Solwaraspora sp. WMMD1047: one gene and its partners. The protein of the gene in region 2 binds, or shares a complex with, the protein of the main gene of each other region. Links are inferred from orthologs where the notes say so. Each region holds a gene or a part of one and is shown on either strand. Other genes may lie near its edges.

The links.
Region 1: the proteins of secY (region 2) and secA are in contact, whole or in part, in a crystal structure (PDB 3DIN), measured with the Thermotoga maritima proteins. The link is inferred for Solwaraspora sp. WMMD1047 from one-to-one orthologs. Residues at the interface, in WP_004081795.1 of Thermotoga maritima: Glu108, Gly109, Glu110, Glu111, Ala236, Glu237, Arg238, Arg239, Ile240, Thr241, Ile242, Gln243, Tyr244, Ala245, Arg246, Arg247, Val248, Thr249, Gly250, Arg251, Arg252, Val253, Tyr254, Gly256, Ala257, Ser258, Thr259, Tyr260, Leu261, Pro262; in WP_004082002.1 of Thermotoga maritima: Glu261, Ala262, Arg263, Lys300, Ala301, Arg302, Thr303, Ile304, Ile305, Leu323, Tyr324, Asp325, Pro326, Val329, Ser330, Tyr333, Ile336, Lys340, Phe345, Val349, Glu363, Phe364, Tyr374, Ser375, Gly376, Gly377, Glu393, Ile395, Thr482, Ser483.
Region 3: secY (region 2) and secG share a complex: the UniProt entries of both Escherichia coli proteins name them as parts of the sec protein translocase complex. The link is inferred for Solwaraspora sp. WMMD1047 from one-to-one orthologs.

The regions. Positions count from the first base shown.
Region 1 is NZ_JARUBL010000001.1:6,071,891-6,078,452, forward strand. What follows is about bases 1,741-5,189. They hold secA (preprotein translocase subunit SecA), read right to left. Parts: upstream 4,803-5,189; coding sequence 1,941-4,802; downstream 1,741-1,940. Other genes in these bases: O7627_RS27765 (Rv3235 family protein), read left to right, coding at 1,741-1,770; O7627_RS27775 (GNAT family N-acetyltransferase), read left to right, coding at 4,974-5,189. Outside these bases: O7627_RS27755 (Lrp/AsnC family transcriptional regulator), read left to right, coding at 1-409; O7627_RS27760 (helix-turn-helix domain-containing protein), read left to right, coding at 489-722; more of O7627_RS27765, read left to right, coding at 946-1,740; more of O7627_RS27775, read left to right, coding at 5,190-6,377; O7627_RS27780 (GNAT family N-acetyltransferase), read left to right, coding at 6,449-6,562. UniProt on the Escherichia coli protein: Required for protein export, interacts with the SecYEG preprotein conducting channel.
Region 2 is NZ_JARUBL010000001.1:810,232-816,147, reverse strand. The notes cover bases 410-3,212. They hold secY (preprotein translocase subunit SecY), read right to left. Parts: upstream 2,571-3,212; coding sequence 1,248-2,570; downstream 410-1,247. Other genes in these bases: rplO (50S ribosomal protein L15), read right to left, coding at 2,807-3,212; O7627_RS03855 (adenylate kinase), read right to left, coding at 594-1,247; map (type I methionyl aminopeptidase), read right to left, coding at 410-584. In the rest of the region: more of map, read right to left, coding at 1-409; more of rplO, read right to left, coding at 3,213-3,250; rpmD (50S ribosomal protein L30), read right to left, coding at 3,250-3,432; rpsE (30S ribosomal protein S5), read right to left, coding at 3,432-4,046; rplR (50S ribosomal protein L18), read right to left, coding at 4,080-4,457; rplF (50S ribosomal protein L6), read right to left, coding at 4,466-5,008; rpsH (30S ribosomal protein S8), read right to left, coding at 5,022-5,429; O7627_RS03815 (type Z 30S ribosomal protein S14), read right to left, coding at 5,580-5,765; rplE (50S ribosomal protein L5), read right to left, coding at 5,769-5,916. UniProt on the Escherichia coli protein: The central subunit of the protein translocation channel SecYEG. Consists of two halves formed by TMs 1-5 and 6-10.
Region 3 is NZ_JARUBL010000001.1:4,808,968-4,814,769, forward strand. Bases 2,063-4,751 are described here. They hold secG (preprotein translocase subunit SecG), read right to left. Parts: upstream 3,693-4,751; coding sequence 3,432-3,692; downstream 2,063-3,431. Other genes in these bases: O7627_RS21810 (glucose-6-phosphate dehydrogenase assembly protein OpcA), read left to right, coding at 2,063-2,159; pgl (6-phosphogluconolactonase), read left to right, coding at 2,156-2,908; O7627_RS21820 (RNA polymerase-binding protein RbpA), read right to left, coding at 2,913-3,257; tpiA (triose-phosphate isomerase), read right to left, coding at 3,746-4,537; O7627_RS21835 (phosphoglycerate kinase), read right to left, coding at 4,537-4,751. In the rest of the region: zwf (glucose-6-phosphate dehydrogenase), read left to right, coding at 1-1,090; more of O7627_RS21810, read left to right, coding at 1,128-2,062; more of O7627_RS21835, read right to left, coding at 4,752-5,736; gap (type I glyceraldehyde-3-phosphate dehydrogenase), read right to left, coding at 5,733-5,802. UniProt on the Escherichia coli protein: Subunit of the protein translocation channel SecYEG. Overexpression of some hybrid proteins has been thought to jam the protein secretion apparatus resulting in cell death; while this may be true it also results in FtsH-mediated degradation of SecY.

The DNA of each region.
Region 1 (6,562 bases), 5.3 Mb from region 2 along the record:
GTTGAGCTTCGCCGACCTGGCGCGGCTGGTGGCGATGTCACCGAGCGCGGTCACCGAGCGGGTCCGGCGGCTGGAGGAGAGCGGCGTGATCGCCGGCTACCGGGCGGTGGTGGTCCCCGAACGAGTCGGGCTGCAGATCATGGCCTTCGTCCGGCTCCGGTACCCGACCGGCAACTACCGTCCCTTCACCGCGCTGCTGGACTCCACCCCCGAGATCATCGAGGCACATCACGTGACCGGGGAGGACTGCTTCATCCTCAAGGTCGTCGCCCGGTCGATGCGTCATCTGGAGGAGGTCACCGGCCGGATCAGCGGGCTCGGTGGGGTGACCACCAGCGTGGTGTACTCCAGCCCGCTGGTCGGCCGGGACCTGGCAGTGGAGAATGGCGGGCAGCCGGCGGCAAACTGAAGCAAACGGTGATCACCGGGAGCCGGCTCCCGGTGGCCCTCGATCCCCGGGTCGGCCCGACTAGCGGTGGGAGTTCCGCGTGGAGCCCAGGTTCCTGCAGCTTTCCGAGGTGGCCAACGAGCTCAACGTCTCCGACTCGCAGGTCTACCACATGGTCCGCAGCGGCGAACTGCCCGCGATAAAGATCGGCGGCCGGGGGCAGTGGCGGGTCGAGCGGGCCAGGCTGGAGGAGTACATCCAGCACAAGTACGCCGAGACCGCCCAGTGGGTCCGCGAGAACCCGCTCGCCGACCGCGAGCCGGACGCCGGATAGCGGCCCCGCCTCCCCTCGTTCCCCGCTCGTTCCCCCCTCTCCCCGCTCGTTCTCCCCTCTCGCCGTTCGTTTCCCTCAGCCGCCGGGCTCCCCTCTCCCGCCCGGCGGCGCTGGATCACGCCCGGAGGCATTGACGGCTGCCTTTCATCGGGCCAAACTGGAGTCAGCTGAAGGCAAACGAAAGCAAACGCAAGATCAATCATCCAGGATCTTGGAGGATCGGATGGTGGCAACGACCGCGCGGGCCCGACAGCCCGTCCGACCCCGGGTGCTGTTGCGGGCCGTACCGGCACTCGATCCGCCCTACGAGGACGAGACGGACCCGGTCCGGTGGTCGTTCGGCCCCGACGGCGCGCGATTCGACCCCGGGCAACTCGCGTTGCAGCTGTCTGTGGCCTCCGACGCGACCGGCATCGCCATGCCCGGACCGCCGCCACCGGACGGCCGGCGCGACACCGTCGCGGCACCGACCACCTCGACACCACTGGCGGCACTGGCCACGGCAACCGCTCCAGCACCATCGGGCGCGGCGACACCCGGCGCGGCAGCAGGCACGGCGGCACCGGGCGTGGCGACACCCGGCGCGGCATCGGGCACGGTGACGCCCGTCGCGGCGCTGGCCACGGCGACGCCGGAGGCGGAGCGGGCCGCCCGGCGGTTCCTGGGCTGTTGCCTGGAGGTGCTCAACGGGTACCGGCCGGCGGCACAGCTGCGGCCGTTGCTCGCTCCGGCCGGCGCCGCCACCATGATCGAGCACCTGGTGCTGGCGACCGGGCTGGTCCCGGCCCGCCCGCGGGGCCGCCCCGGAACGCCGCCCGGCGCACGCCCCGCGGGCTCGGCCGACCCGGTCCGGCTCAGGAGGTTTCGGGTGTGCGAGCCGGCGGCCGGCGTCGCCGAGACGGCTGCCGCACTCGGGGTCGCCGGCCGCACCTGGGCGATGGCCTTCCGGCTGGAACGCCGGCGCGGTAGCTGGCTGGGCACCACGGCGCAGGTCTGGGCGCACCGCGTCCGCGGCGCGACGGACCCCGGGACCGGCCGCACCTGCTGACCGGGGACCAGCTTCGACCGGTGAGTCACCGCGTGCCGAGGACCCCATCTCATGACCGGCCGCCGTGCAGGGGACCCCTCTCCCAGGATCGGCCGCCGTGCAGAGGACCCCGATTCCGGGATCGGCCCCCGCGCGGAGGACCCGATCCCAGGATCAGCCGGGTGTCGGGGTCAGGCGCCGCCGCCGGGAGCGCCGTGGCACCGCTTGTACTTGCGTCCGGACCCGCACGGGCACGGCGCGTTGCGGGACGGACCGTTGCTGCTCACGGCCTGCCCGGGGGCCGGGCGGCGGGCGGCACCCGCCCGGGCCGGCGACGGCGGCGGACCGCCCACACCCAGCGCCGGTGCCTGCGGTTCCTGCCGTTCGACGGCGACTCCGCCGCCACCGGCCGCGCCGTCGATCGTCGGGGCGGAGTACTGCAACCCCTGCGGACGGGGCGCCCGGCCGAGACCCTTGGCCTTGATCTCGACCGGCGGCTGGTTGAGCACCACCGGGGCCGCGCCCTGCGGGGCGGTCTGCGGCTCCTCTACCTGGACCTCCACGTTGTAGAGGAAGCCGACGGTCTCCTCCTTGATGCCGTCCATCATGGTGGCGAACATCGCGAAGCCCTCACGCTGGTACTCCACCACCGGGTCCCGCTGGGCGTACGCCCGCAGGCTGATCCCCTCCTGCAGGTAGTCCATCTCGTAGAGGTGCTCGCGCCACTTCCGGTCGATGACCTGCAGCAGCACCATCCGTTCCAGCTGCCGCAGCGCCTCGGTGCCGAGCTCGGCCTCGCGCCGCTCGTACGCGGCGTGCGCGTCCTCCTTGAGCCGGGCGAGCAGGAAGTCGGCGTCGAAGTTGTTGCGCTCGCCGCCCACCTCGTCCTCAAGGTCCTCGATGGTGACGCTGATCGGGTAGAGCTGCTTGAGGCTGGACCAGAGCTGGTCGAGATCCCAGTCCTCGGCGTACCCCTCGCTTGTCGCGCCGGTCACGTAGGCGGTGACCACGTCGTCGATCATGTGCTGGACCTGGTCGTGCAGGTCCTCGCCGTCGAGCACCCGCTTGCGCTCGGCGTACACGACCTGGCGTTGCTTGTTGAGCACCTCGTCGTACTTCAGGACGTTCTTGCGGATCTCGGCGTTCTGGCCCTCGATCTGCGCCTGCGCGCTCTTGATCTGCCGGGTGACCATCTTCGACTCGATCGGCACGTCCTCGGGGATGTTGAAGCGCTCCATCACCGCCTCGACCGCACCCGCCCGGAACCGCCGCATCAGCTCGTCCTGCAGCGACAGGTAGAAGCGGGATTCGCCGGGGTCACCCTGGCGCCCGGACCGGCCGCGGAGCTGGTTGTCGATGCGTCGCGACTCGTGCCGCTCGGTGCCGAGCACGTAGAGCCCACCAACCGAGGAGACCTCCTCGGCCTCGGTGTCACACGCCTGCTTCCAGCGCGGCATCAGCTCTTCGAGTGCCTTGGTGTAGTCGTCGGCGTGCTCGACCGGGTCGAGGCCGCGCTGGCGCAGCTCGCTTGCCGCCAGGTATTCCGGGTTGCCGCCGAGCAGGATGTCGGTGCCCCGGCCGGCCATGTTCGTGGCGACCGTGACCCCGCCCTTGCGACCCGCCTGCGCGATGATCTCGGCTTCCTTCGCGTGGAACTTGGCGTTCAGCACGGCGTGTGGGATGCCCCGGCGACGCAGCAGCTGGGACAGGATCTCCGAGTTCTCCACCGACACCGTGCCGACCAGCACCGGCTGGCCGACCGCGTGCCGCTCCGCGATGTCCTCGACCACGGCGTTGAACTTCGCCTTCTCGGTCTTGTAGATCACGTCGGGCATGTCCATCCGGACCATCGGGCGGTGGGTGGGGATGGTCACCACGCCCACCTTGTAGACCTTGTTGAACTCGCCGGCCTCGGTCTGGGCGGTACCGGTCATGCCGGAGAGCTTGCTGTAGAGGCGGAAGTAGTTCTGCAGGGTGATCGTGGCCAGCGTCTGGTTCTCCTGCTTGATCTCCACGCCCTCTTTGGCCTCGATGGCCTGGTGCATGCCCTCGTTGTACCGCCGGCCGTGCAGGATGCGGCCGGTGAACTCGTCGACGATCAGCACCTCGCCGTCGCTGACGATGTAGTCCTTGTCGCGCTTGTAGAGCTCCTTGGCCTTGATCGCGTTGTTCAGGTAGCCCACCAGCGGCGTGTTCACCGACTCGTAGAGGTTGTCGATGCCGAGCCGGTCCTCGACCTTGGCGACGCCGCGCTCGGTGACCGCGATGGTGCGCTTGGCGTAGTCGACCTCGTAGTCGCCGGAGCCGTCCTTGCCGGGCTGCAGCCGGGCCACCACGCCGGCGAACTCGCCGTACCAGCGGGCCGAGTGCTCGGCCGGGCCGGAGATGATCAACGGCGTACGGGCCTCGTCGATCAGGATCGAGTCGACTTCGTCGACGATCGCGAAGTTGTGCCCGCGCTGCACCAGCTCATCCTTTGACCAGGACATGTTGTCGCGCAGGTAGTCGAAGCCGAACTCGTTGTTGGTGCCGTAGGTGATGTCGGCCTGGTACGCGGCCCGGTGCTCGGCGGACGGCCGGTTCGGCAGGATCACGCCGACGGTCAGGCCGAGGAACTCGTGCACCCGCCCCATCCAGGCGGCGTCCCGCTCGGCCAGGTAGTCGTTCACCGTGACGATGTGCACGCCCTTGCCGGAGAGCGCGTTCAGGTAGGCCGGCATGACCGAGGTCAGGGTCTTGCCCTCACCGGTCTTCATCTCGGCGATGTTGCCGAAGTGCAGCGCCGCGCCACCCATCACCTGGACGTCGTACGGGCGCTGGCCGAGCACCCGGGCGGCCGCCTCCCGGGCCACGGCGAACGCCTCCGGCAGCAGGTCGTCGAGGGACTCGCCGTCCGCGATCCGCTCCCGGAACTGCTCGGTCAGGCCGCGCAGGTCCTCGTCGGAGAGGTCGACATAGTCGTCCTCGATCGAGTTGACGGCGTTCGCGACGGCCTTGAGCCGCCGCACCATGCGGCCTTCGCCAGCGCGGAGGAACTTTTCGAGAATCGACACGGATCAACGCTCCCCTAGACGGTCTGCCGAACCATCGTAGGCGCATCGTCGCCGCAACCGTGAGCCACGGCGCAGGCTGGCGGCCGGGAAGCGGACAAAACCCCCAGCAATCTGCGAACAGCGCGAAGAATCCGGTTACGCCGTGCGCGAACCCTCCGGCACGATGGCCAGATGGAGCGGGTGGAGATCAACGAGGGTGGTCTGCTGCTGCGGCCCTGGGCGGCGCCCGACGCGGCGGCCGTCCACCGGGCCTGCCAGGATCCGGACATCCAGCGCTGGACCTCCGTGCCCACCCCCTACCTGCGCGAACACGCCATCGACTTCGTGACCGTGCGCGCCGCCGACGCTTGGACCCACGGGCACAGCGCCCCGTTCGCGGTCTGCGACGCCGCCACCGGTGAGCTGCTCGGCTCCTGCGGACTGGTCACGATCGACCCCCGGCTGAAATCCGGCGAGATCGGCTACTGGACGGCGCCCTGGGCCCGCGGGCGGGGGGTGACCGTCCGGGCGACCCGGGCCGTGTGCCGGTGGGCGTTCGAGCAGCTCGGCCTGCGGCGGATCATCTGGCAGGCGGCGCTGGGCAACCACGCCTCCCGGCTGGTCGCCCTGCGGGCCGGCTTCCGGGTCGAGGGCCGGCTCCGACGGGCTGACACCCGGCCCGGAGAGCCGCCGGACGGCTGGATCGGCTCGCTGCTCCCGGCCGACCTGGCCGCGCCCCCGGACGCGGAGCCCCGCGACCAGCCCGGTCACCACCCGGGCCCGGAGCCACGGCAACGTCCGGGCGGCGGGGCGATGACCGGGCGGCGGACCCCGTTCGCCGGGCGGGGCTCGATGCTGGCCCGGCGGGCCGCCGTCTTCGGCCACGACCAACCGGTTCTCTTCGCCACCGCCCGGCCGGCGGGCACCCCGGGCCAGCCGGAGCCGGCCGGGGAGATCAGACTGCGCGCACCGGAGCCGAAGGACGTGCCGGAGATCGTGACCGCCTGCCGGGATCCGGAGACGGTCCGCTGGGTCGACCTGCCGGACCCCTACCTGGCCAGCGACGCCGAGGGCTTCGTGACCGGGTACGCCCCGACCCTGTGGGCCGGCGGCGACGGCGCGGTCTTCACCATCGCCGACCACTCCGACCGGTACGCGGGCACCATCGCGCTGCGCCTGTCACCGGCGGACCCCGCCGTCGCCGACGTCGGCGTACTCGTCGCGCCGCACGCCCGGGGGCGGGGCCACTGTGCGGCGGCACTCGCCGCGGTCTGCGCCTGGGGCTGCACCACGCTGGGGCTGGCCCGGATCGAGTGGAAGGCGCAGGTCGGTAACCTGGCGTCCCGGCGGGCCGCCGAGCGGGCCGGCTTCGTCATCGAGGGGGTGGCCCGGGGCGGCCTGAGTCACCGGGGAAGCCGCCGCGACGCCTGGCTCGGCGCGTTCGTGCCCGAGGCGGCCGGCGTCCCCGGGGCGGCCGGCGTCCCCGGGGCGGCCGGCGTCCCCGGGGCGGCCGGCGTACCCGGGGCGGCCGGCGTACCCGGGGCGGCCGGATCGGCACCGGTGGCGCGGGGCGCCGGGGAAACCGCCGCCGGCTGACAACCGCCGCCGGCTGCCGGGAGAGCATCGCCTCCGACTGACGGAAGAACTGACTGACAGGAGAACGACGGGTGCGGCCGGAGACCATCGAGACCGACCGGGTGCGGCTGCGGCGTTACCAGGAGACCGACATCGCGGACCTGATGGCCGGCTGCGGCGATCCGCTCACCCGGCGGTTCCTGCCG
Region 2 (5,916 bases):
TTGAGCACGTGCGGGTCCTGGTGCATCTCGGTGCCGATGCCGTGCCCGCCGTACCCGTCGACGATGCCGTACCGGCCGCCGCGCCGGACCGCCCGCTCGATCGCGTACGAGATGTCGGTGAGCTTGCCGCGTCCGGTGGCCGCGCCGCGGGCGGCGGCCGCGATCCCGGCCCACATCGCGTCCTCGGCGACCTGCGCCATCCGGAGCAGTTCCGGGCGCACCTCGCCGACCCCGACGGTGATCGCCGCGTCGCCGTGCCAGCCGTCCAGCACCGCGCCGCAGTCGATCGAGATCAGGTCACCCGCGCGGAGCACCTGGTCGGCGGCGGGGATGGCGTGCACCACCTGCTCGTTGACCGAGGAACAGATCGACGCCGGGAAACCGTGGTAGCCCTTGAACGACGGCACCGCGCCGGCATCCCGGATCACCGACTCGGCGATCGCGTCCAGGTCGGCGGTGGAGACGCCCGGGGCGACCGCCGCCCGCATCTGGGCGAGCGCGGCGGCGACGACCAGCCCGGCGGCCCGCATCCGGTCGATCTGGTCAGGGGTCTTCAGCTGGATGTCCAGCTGGTGACGGCGCATGAACCGAGCCTATCCGCCGTACGAGCGCAGCGCGTCGATGGCCCGGACCGTGACGTCCTCCACCGGCCCGGTGGCGTCGATGCCGACCAGCTTGCCCTGGGCGCCGTAGTAGTCGACGAGCGGCGCGGTCTTGTCGGCGTACTCCCGGAGCCGCTCGGCGATCGTCTCGGCCTTGTCGTCGTCGCGCTGGAACAGGTCTGCCCCGCACCGGTCGCAGACACCCTCGGTGCTGGGGGCGTCGAACTCGACGTGCCAGATCTTGCCGCAGCCCCGGCAGGTCCGCCGGCCGGAGAGCCGGCGAATCACCTCGTCGTCGTCGACCACCAGCTCCAGCACCAGGTCGAGTGCGGTGCCCAGGTCAGCCAGGAGCTTGTCCAGGGCAGCCGCCTGCGGGGTGGTACGCGGGAAGCCGTCCAGCAGGAAGCCCTCGCCGGCGTCCGGCTCGGCGAGCCGGCTGCGGACCATGTTGATGGTGACCTCGTCGGGCACCAGCTTGCCGGCGTCCATGTAGCGCTTGGCCTCGACTCCCAGCGGCGTGCCCTGGGAGACGTTGGCCCGGAAGATGTCCCCGGTCGAGATTTTGGGCACGGCCAGGTGGGCGGCGATGAACTCGGCCTGGGTCCCCTTTCCCGCCCCGGGGGGACCGACCAGAACCAGTCGCATCTACCGCAGGAACCCTTCGTAGTTCCGCTGCATGAGTTGGCTCTCGATCTGCTTCACCGTCTCCAGACCGACGCCGACCATGATGAGCACCGCGGTGCCGCCGAAGGGGAAGTTCACGTACTGGTCGCTGTCCAGCCAGATGAAGAAGAAGTTCGGCAGGATCGAGACCAGGCCCAGGTAGAAGGCGCCGGGGAGGGTGATCCGGCTGAGGATGAAGTCGAGGTAGTCCGCGGTCGGCTTGCCCGGCCGGATGCCCGGTACGAAACCGCCGTACTTCTTCATGTTGTCCGCGACCTCGGTCGGGTTGAACGTGATCGACACGTAGAAGTACGTGAAGAAAATGATCATGAGGAAGTAGACGACGATGTAGATCGGGCTGCGCGGGTCGGCGAGGTTGTTCTGCACCCAGGCCTGCACGTCGCCCGGGTCGTTCGGGTCGAAGAACTGCAGCGCCAACTGCGGCAGGTAGAGCAGCGAGGAGGCGAAGATGACCGGGATCACACCCGCCTGGTTGACCTTCAGCGGGATGTAGGTGGAGGTGCCGCCGTACATCCGCCGGCCGATCATCCGCTTCGCGTACTGGACCGGGATCCGGCGCTGCGACTGCTCGATGAAGACCACCAGGGTGATGACGACCAGCACCAGCACGATCACCAGGCCGAACATGTCCCAGCCGTGGGTGGTCTTGATCGACCAGCCCTCGCTGGGGAGCCGGGCCGCGATCGAGGTGAAGATCAGCACGGACATGCCGTTGCCGACGCCGCGGTCGGTGATCAGCTCGCCGAGCCACATCACCATGCCGGTGCCGGCGGTCATGGTGACCACCAGGATCGACACCGTCAGCCACATCGGCAGCCCGGTGCCCTCGGGGATGATCGGGAACTCGTCGCACTGGCCGTTGAAGAGCTGGCCGGACCGAGCCAGCGCCACGAACGCCGACGCCTGCAGCACACCGAGGCCCAGCGTCAGGTAGCGGGTGTACTGGGTGATCTTCGCCTGGCCGGACTGGCCCTCCTTGCGGAGCTGCTCCAACCGCGGGATGACCACGGTGAGCAGTTGCAGGATGATCGACGCGGTGATGTAGGGCATGATGCCCAGCGCGAAGACCGACAGCGACAGCAGCGCACCACCGGAGAAGAGGTTCAGCAGCGTGAACACGCCCTGGGTCTCGACGGTGTCGATGCATCGCTGCACGTTGCCGTAGGAGACGCCCGGGCTGGGCAGCGTCGCGCCGAGCCGGTAGACCGCGATGATGCCTACTGTGAACAGCAGCTTCTTGCGCAGGTCAGGCGTGCGGAACGCACTGAGAAAGGCGGAGAGCAACTTCTTCCTCCTGCGCGAAGCGGGCCGCCGGTGGTTCGTGGCGGGGTGGGGTGGTTGTCGGGCGGTGAACCCGATATCCCTAGCTGGGATCGGACTCTAACAGTCCGGCGCGTTCCGGGGCAGGTGCGCCCGGAGAACATACACCGGCTCCGATGTTACCGATACCGCAGGGCCGCTGCGTAGGCCGTGGCGCCCGCCGATCGAGACCGGCCGAGCGCCACGGACCCACGTGAGACCTAAAGCTCGGTGGCGGAGCCACCGGCTGCGGCGATCTTCTCCTTCGCCGACGCGCTGAACGCGTGCGCCGACACCTGGAGCGTCACACCACCGAGGTCACCGGTGCCGAGGACCTTGACCGGCTGGCCCTTGCGGACCGCGCCGGCGTCGACCATCTCCCGGGGACCGACCTGTCCGCCGTCGGGGAAGAGCTCGGCGAGCCGGTCCAGGTTGACCACCTGGTAGACGACCTTGAACCGGTTCTTGAAGCCCTTCAGCTTCGGCAGCCGCATGTGCAGCGGCATCTGACCACCCTCGAAGGCCGCGGAGATGTTCTTGCGGGCCTTCGAGCCCTTGGTACCCCGGCCGGCGGTCTTGCCCTTGGAGCCCTCACCACGACCGACCCGCGTCTTCGGGGTCTTCGCCCCGGGCGCCGGACGGAGATGGTGCACCTTGATCGTCATCAGTCGACCTCCTCGACCGTCACGAGGTGGTTCACCTTGAAGATCATGCCCCGGATCTCGGGACGGTCCTCCTTGACCACCACGTCATTGATCCGCTTGAGCCCGAGCGAACGCAGCGACTCCCGCTGGTTGTGCTTGGTCCCGATGTTGGATCGGACCTGCGTGACCTTGAGCCGTGCCATCAGGACGTCACCCCCGCCCGGGCCGCCAGCATCGCGGCCGGCGCCACGTCCTCGACCGGCAGGCCACGACGGGTGGCCACCGCCTCCGGCGACTCGAGGCTCTTCAGGGCCGCGACGGTCGCGTGCACGATGTTGATCGCGTTCGACGACCCGAGGCTCTTGGAGAGCACGTCGTGAATTCCGGCACACTCCAGCACGGCGCGCACCGGACCACCGGCGATCACACCGGTACCGGCGCTGGCCGGCTTGAGCAGTACCACTCCGGCGGCGTCCTCGCCGAGCACCGGGTGCGGGATCGACGCGGCGATCCGCGGCACCTTGAAGAAGTGCTTCTTGGCCTCCTCGACGCCCTTGGCGATCGCCGCCGGCACCTCCTTGGCCTTTCCGTAGCCCACGCCGACCGTGCCGTCGCCGTCGCCCACGATCACCAGGGCGGTGAAGCTGAAGCGACGACCACCCTTCACGACCTTGGCAACTCGGTTGATCGCGACGACCCGCTCAAGGTGCGGGGTCTTCTCGACGGGCGCGTTTCCGCGGCCGCCCTCACGGCGGTTGTCGCGGCGACCACCCTCGTTGCCACCGGACCCGCCGCCACGGCGCTGTTGACCTGGCATCAGCAGCCTTCCTTCTCTCTCGTGACGGGGTTACTAGAACTCGAGGCCGGCTTCGCGGGCGGCGTCCGCCAGGGCGGCGAGCCGCCCACCGTACCGGTTGCCGCCGCGGTCGAAGACGACCTTGCCGACGCCGGCGGCCTTGGCCCGCTCGGCGACCAGCGCACCGACCTTGCCGGCCAGGGCACTCTTGTCGCCCTCGGTGCCGCGGATCGACGCGTCCAGGGTCGACGCCGACGCCAGGGTGTGCCCCTTGGTGTCGTCGACGATCTGGGCGGTGATGTGCCGCAGCGAGCGGGTGACGACCAGACGGGGCCGCTCCGCGGTGCCGCTGACGTTCTTGCGGACGCGGAAGTGCCGACGCGCCCGCCCGATGGCGCGCTTGGCGGCGACGCCGCGGCGGCGCTTGAGCAGCGTGGCGGTCACTTCTTACCTGCCTTTCCAGCCTTGCGGCGGATGACCTCGCCCTGGTACTTGACACCCTTGCCCTTGTAGGGCTCCGGCGGGCGGATCTTCCGGATGTTGGCGGCCACCTCGCCGACCAACTGCTTGTCGATGCCGGCCACGTGGAACAGCGTCGGCCGCTCCACCGTGAAGGTGATGCCGGCCGGCGCGGGCACCTGCACCGGGTGCGAGAAGCCGAGCGCGAACTCCAGGTCGCTGCCCTTGGCGGTGACCCGGTAGCCGGTGCCGGCGATCTCCAGGGTCTTGCGGTACCCCTCGGTCACTCCGACGATCATGTTGGCGACCAGGGTCCGGCTCAGCCCGTGCAGCTCCTTGGCCCGGCGCTCGTCGTTCGGGCGGTTGACGTGCACGTGCCCGTCGTCACCGCGCTCGACCGTGATCGGCTCGGAGAGCGTCTGGGAGAGCTCGCCCTTCGGGCCCTTGACCTTGACGGTCCGCCCGTCGATGGTGACGTCGACACCGGAGGGCACCGGGATCGACTTGCGTCCAATTCGCGACATTATCGATTCTCCGTTACCAGACGAAGGCGAGGACTTCCCCGCCAACGCTCCGCTTGCGGGCCTGCCGATCGGTGAGCAGCCCCTGGGACGTCGAAATGATCGCCACGCCGAGCCCGCCGAGCACCCGCGGGAGCCCGTCCGACTTCGCGTACACCCGCAGGCCGGGCTTGGACACCCGCTTGATGCCGGCCAGGCTCCGCTCCCGGTTCTGGCCGTACTTCAGCTCGACCACCAGCCGCTTGCCGACGACACCCTCCTCGGGCTCCTCGACCGACCAGGTGGCGATGTAACCCTCGGTCTTGAGGACCTCGGCGATGTTCGCCTTGATCTTCGAGTAGGGCATCGTCACCTGGTCGTGGTACGCCTGGTTGGCGTTACGCAGACGGGTGAGCATGTCTGCGATCGGATCGGTCATAGTCATGGGTTCTTCGTCAGCCTTTCTCGCCGGGGTTCCCGGGGCGCGCGGCCCGGGGCCTACGGCGTTGCGATCCTCGTTCCGACCCGCGGCCGGAACGCAGCTGGGCCTCAACCGGGTTACGATCCCCGCCCCGCCGGTTGCCGGGGCACGCCCTCACCAGGAGGCCTTGGACACGCCGGGCAGCTCGCCGCGGTGGGCCATCTCCCGGATGCACACCCGGCAGAGGCCGAACTTGCGGTAGACCGCCTTCGGACGTCCGCACCGCTGGCAGCGGGTGTAGGCGCGAACCGAGAACTTCGGCTTCGCGGCCGCCTTGAGGATCAGCGCCTTCTTCGCCATTGCTCAGTTCTCCTTGCTCGGGTCCGCTTTGAACGGGAAGCCGAGAAGCTTGAGCAGCGCCCGACCCTCGTCGTCCGTCTTGGCGGTGGTGACCACCGTGATGTCCATGCCCCGCTGCCGATCGATCCGGTCCTGGTCGATCTCGTGGAAC
Region 3 (5,802 bases), 4.0 Mb from region 2 along the record:
GCTCAAGCAGCTGGCCCGCACCGGAATGGCCGACAACGTCAAGTGCGGCGGCTGGCGGCGGGTGGTGGTGGAGAAGCCGTTCGGCTACGACCTGCCCTCGGCCAAGGCGCTCAACGACCTGGTCGACGACGTCTTCACCCGCGACGACGTGTTCCGCATCGACCACTACCTGGGCAAGGAAACCGTCCAGAACATCCTCGCCCTGCGGTTCGCCAACAACCTGTTCGAGCCGCTGTGGAACTCGCGCTACGTCGACTCGGTGCAGATCACCATGGCCGAGGACGTCGGCATCGGCTCCCGTGCCGGCTTCTACGACGACGCCGGCGCGACCCGCGACGTGGTGCAGAACCACCTGCTGCAGCTGCTCGCCCTGGTGGCGATGGAGGAGCCGACCAGCTTCGACGCCAGCGAGATCCGGGCCGAGAAGCTGAAGGTGCTGCGGGCGATCACCCTGCCGGCGGACGTCTCCCGGGGCACCGTGCGGGGCCAGTACCTGCCCGGCTGGGTGGGCGGTCAACGCGCCGTCGGCTACCTGGACGAGAAGGGGGTGCCACCCGACTCGACCACGGAGACCTACGTCGCGATCCGGCTGGGCATCCAGAACCGCAGGTGGGCGGAGGTGCCCTTCTACGTCCGTGCCGGCAAGCGCTTGCCCCGCCGGGTCACCGAGGTCGCCATCATGTTCAAGAAGGCGCCGCACCTGCCGTTCAACCCCACCGACATGGAGATGCTGGGCAACAACCAGCTGGTGATCCGGGTCCAGCCCGACGAGGGCGTGGTGCTCAAGTTCGGCTCCAAGGTGCCGGGCACCACCATGGAGGTCCGCGACATCGCGATGGACTTCCAGTACGGCGAGGCGTTCACCGAGTCCAGCCCGGAGGCGTACGAGCGGCTGGTGCTGGACGTGCTGATCGGCGACCGGACGCTGTTCCCGGACGCCGCCGAGGTGGAACAGAGCTGGCAGGTGGTCGACCCGCTGGAGAAGGCCTGGCAGGGCACGAAGCCGGAGCCGTACCGGGCCGGCGAGTGGGGGCCACGGGCCGCCGACAAGATGCTGGCCCGCGAGGGCCGGCACTGGAGGCGGGCGTGAACCCACCGCCGGCCGTACGACAGGAAGGGCGAGCACTGTGATCGGTCTCTGGGACACCAGCGGCAACGAGGTGGTCAAGGCGCTGGCCGCCGAGCGCCGCAGCGGCGGGGTGGCCAGCGGGATGGCGTTGACGCTCATCGTCATCGTCGACGAGCAGCGGGTCCGCGAGGCGGAGGCCGCGGTGACGATCGCCTCGGCGGCGCATCCGTGCCGGATGCTGGTGGTGGTCCGCTCCGACATCGAACGCGAACGCAGCCGGCTGGACGCCGAGATCGTGGTCGGCGGCCGGCTCGGGCCGGGCGAGGCGGTGGTGCTGCGGATGTACGGCCGGCTCGGCCTGCACGCCGAGTCGGTGGTGATGCCGCTGCTGGTGCCCGACGTGCCGGTGGTGACCTGGTGGCACGGCGCCCCGCCGGACGAGATCGCCACCGACTACCTCGGCGTGGTGGCCGACCGGCGGATCACCGACTGCGCCCAGGCCGCCGACCCGATCGCGGCGCTGCGGCAGCGGGCCCGCGACTACGCCCCCGGCGACACCGACCTGGCCTGGACCCGGATCACCCCGTGGCGGACCCTGGTCGCCGGCGCCTTCGACACCGCCGAGGGCAGCCAGGTGAACGCCGCCACCGTGGTCGCCCCGCCGGCCGACCCGACGGCGGCCCTGATGTCCGGCTGGCTGACCGCCCGGCTCGGGGTGCGGCCCAGGTTCGAGCCGACCACCGAGTGGCCCCGGATGCGGACGGTGGAGCTGCGCTGCGCCAGCGGTGAGCTGCTCAGCCTGACCCGGACCGACGGCACGGCGGTGTTCCAGCGGACCGGCCAGGACGACCGGGAACTCCCGCTGGCCCGCCGGCCGATCGGTGACGAGTTGGCCGAGGAGCTGCGCCGGCTCGACGCCGACCAGGTGTACGCCGAGGCGCTCGGCGCCACCGCCGGCATCCCCGGCCTGCCGTCCCGCTCCAACCAGCGGGTGCACGTCTGGCGCGACCCCACCGCCCCGCACGACGAGTCGGGCCTGGGTCTACCGGCCGACACCCCCACCGGACCGTCCGCCGGGCTGGTGGCATGACCGGGGCGACGGTGGTGACGCACGACGACCGGGAGGTGCTGGCCCACGCGGTCGCCGCCCGGCTGATCGTGAAGCTGATCGACGCCCAGGCGGCCCACGGCGAGGCGTCGGTGGTGCTGACCGGTGGCCGGGTGGCCGCCGCCGTCTACCGGGCGGTCGCCGAGCTGCCGGCCCGCGACGCGGTCGACTGGAGCCGGGTGGACGTCTGGTGGGGCGACGAGCGGTTCCTGCCGGCCGGCGACCCGGACCGCAACGAGACCCAGGCCCGGGCGGCCCTGCTCGACGCGGTGCCGCTCGACCCGGCCCGGGTGCACCCGATGCCGGCCGCCGACGGACCGGACGGACCGGACCCGACGGCCGCCGCAGCCCGGTACGCCGCCGAGCTGGCCAGGACCGCCGGATCCGGCCCACTCCCCCGCTTCGACGTGCTGATGCTCGGCGTCGGCGAGGACGGCCACGTCGCCTCGGTCTTCCCCGACCACCCGATCGACCAGCCCGGCCAGCCGGTCAGCGCCGTGCGGGACAGCCCGAAACCGCCGCCGGTCCGGATCACTCTCACCCTGCCGACGATCAACACGGCCGAGGAGGTGTGGCTGGTCGCCACCGGCGCGGACAAGGCGCCGGCGGTCGGCGTCGCGCTGGCCGGCACCGGACCGGCGCGGCTGCCGGCGGCCGCGGTCCGGGGCGTCACGCGTACCCTCTGGGCGCTGGACCGGGCGGCGGCGGCCGAGGTCGGGGCGGCCCGGTAGAGGGCTACCGCTCGCCGCGACGGCGGCGCAGCGCGGCGAGCGCCTCGTTGAGGATGGCCTCCCCGTCCGCCTCGCTGCGCCGCTCCTTCACGTAGGCCAGGTGCGACTTGTAGGGCTCGGGGCGCTGCCGGCCGGGCGGGTTTCCGGCGTCCTGGCCGGCCGGCTGACCGCAGTGCGGGCAGTCCCAGGTGGCCGGGGGGGCCGCCTCGACGGCCAGCAGGATCTCCACCACGTGCTGGTTGGCGCACCAGTAGGTGACCGGGCGGCGGGGAGCGGGCTCACACCGCTCGCTGGGCCGCAGGGGACCGGAACCGACTCGGGTGCCGCGGATGGCGCTGCCACTTGGCACGGCTGCTCGCTCCTATCGTCGGAGGGGGTCCGCCACCTGCCGGTGGCGGCACGACGGTGGTGCAGCGGAAGTAGCAAAGAATAAACTGCGCGCGGCCCTTTGAAAGGGGCCGCGCGCAGAATTTAAGAGTTCTCAGAAATTTCGCCGGCTCCGGATCTTGCCCGTAAGGGGTGATCAGGTCGCCGAGTTCATCGCCAGCTTGAGCCAGAGGCCGAGGCCGACGATGCAGGCGAACCAGACGATCGCCACCAGAACGGTGTAACGGTCCAGGTTCTTCTCGGCCACCGACGAGCCGGCCAGGTTCGAGCTGACCCCACCGCCGAACATGCTGGACAGGCCGCCACCCTTCCCCCGGTGCAGCAGGATCAGCATGGTGAGCAGGACACTGGTGAGGGTCAGCAACACGATCAACGTGTACGCGAACGCGATCGGCATGGCAGGGTCAGTCCTCTCGTACGGGCGGGGTGCCCCGTAAGGATAGCGAGCCGTCAGCGGGCGATGTGCTCCGGGAACCGGCAGATCTGTGCGAACTCGTCGGCGTCGAGACTTGCCCCGCCGATCAATGCCCCGTCGACGTCCGGCTGGGCCATGATCCCGGCGATGTTCGCCGCCTTCACCGAGCCGCCGTAGAGCACCCGGACCTTTTCGGCCAGCTCGGCACCGTACGACTCGGTCAGCCGCGCCCGGACCGCCCCGCAGACCTCCTGGGCGTCCTCGGGCGTGGCGGTCTTGCCGGTGCCGATCGCCCAGACCGGCTCGTAGGCGACCACCATCTTCTCGACCTGCTCGGCGCTGAGCCCACGCAGCGCGTTGTCGAGCTGGTCGCAGCAGTGCGGCACGTGCCGCAGCTCCTCGCGGATCTCCAGCCCCTCGCCGATGCAGAGGATCGGCGTCAGGTCGTTCGCCAACGCCGCCAGCACCTTCGCGTTGATCAACGCGTCGTCCTCGTGGTGGTAGGCCCGCCGCTCGGAGTGGCCGACCACCACGTACCGGCAGCCGAGCTTGGCCAGCATCGCCCCGGAGATCTCCCCGGTGTACGCCCCGGACTGGTACGGCGACAGATCCTGCGCGCCGTACCCGATCAGCAGCTTGTCCCCGTCGATCAGGGTCTGCACGCTGCGCAGGTCCGTGAACGGTGGCAGCACCACCGTCTCCACGTCGGTGAGCTGCTGCTCGTTCAGGCTGAACGCCAGCTTCTGCACCAGCGCGATGGCCTCAAGGTGGTTGAGGTTCATCTTCCAGTTGCCGGCCATCAGCGGCCGGCGGGCGGGGGTAGCCATCACGTCTCCAGAGCGGCGATGCCGGGGAGGGTCTTGCCCTCCAGGTACTCCAGCGAGGCACCCCCGCCGGTCGAGATGTGCCCGAACGAGGACTCGTCCAGGCCCAGCGCGCGGACCGCGGCGGCCGAGTCGCCGCCGCCGACCACGGTGAAGCCGTCCACCCGGGTGATCGCCTCGGCCACGCCCCGGGTACCGGCGGCGAACGGTGCCAGCTCGAACACGCCCATCGGTCCGTTCCAGAACACCGTGCGGGCCCCACCGAGCGCCGAGGCGAACTCGGCCACCGTGCGCGGGCCGATGTCCAGCCCGAGCCGGTCGGCCGGGATGGCGGCGGCGTCCACCGTGTCGTGCTCGGCCTCGGCCGCGAACGCGGTGGCGGCCACCACGTCCACCGGCAGCAGGATCCGGCCCTCGGCGCGGGCCAGCAGGTCCCGGCAGGTGTCGACCATCTCCTCTTCGAGCAGCGACCTGCCCACCTCGTGGCCCTGGGCCTTGAGGAAGGTGAAGCACATCCCGCCGCCGATCAGCAGCCGGTCCACGGTGGGCAGCAGCGCCTCGATCACGGCCAGCTTGTCGGAGACCTTCGAGCCGCCCAACACCACCACGTACGGCCGGTCGGGCTTCTCGGCCAGCTTGGAGAGCACCTCGACCTCGCGCAGCACCAGCCGGCCGGCCACGTGCGGCAGCCGGGCCGGCACGTCGTACACGCTGGCGTGCTTGCGGTGCACGGCACCGAACGCGTCGTCGACGTACGCCTCGGCGAACCCGGCGAGCTGGTCGGCGAAGGCCTCCCGCTCGGCGGCGTCCTTGCTGGTCTCCCCCGGGTTGAACCGCAGGTTCTCCAGCAGCGCGACCTGGCCGGCACCGAGCGCCTCGACGGCCGCGCGGGCCGACTCACCGACGGTGTCCTCGGCGAACAGCACCGGGGATTCGAGCAGCTCGCCCAGGCGGGTGGCGACCGGGGCCAGGCTGTACTTCGGGTCCGGCTCGCCCTTGGGGCGGCCCAGGTGCGAGACCACCACGGTGGCCGCACCGGCGTCGCGCAGGGCGGTGAGCGTGGGCAGCACCGCCCGTACCCGGCCGTCGTCGGTGATCGCGCCGGACTGCTTGTCGAGGGGGACGTTCAGGTCGGCGCGCACCAGCACGCGCCGACCCGAGACCCCCTCGGCGAGCAGATCGTCGAGGGTACGGATGCTCACTGCTGCGAACCCACCAGCTTCACCAGGTCGACCAGGCGGTTGGAGTAGCCCCACTCGTTGTCGTAC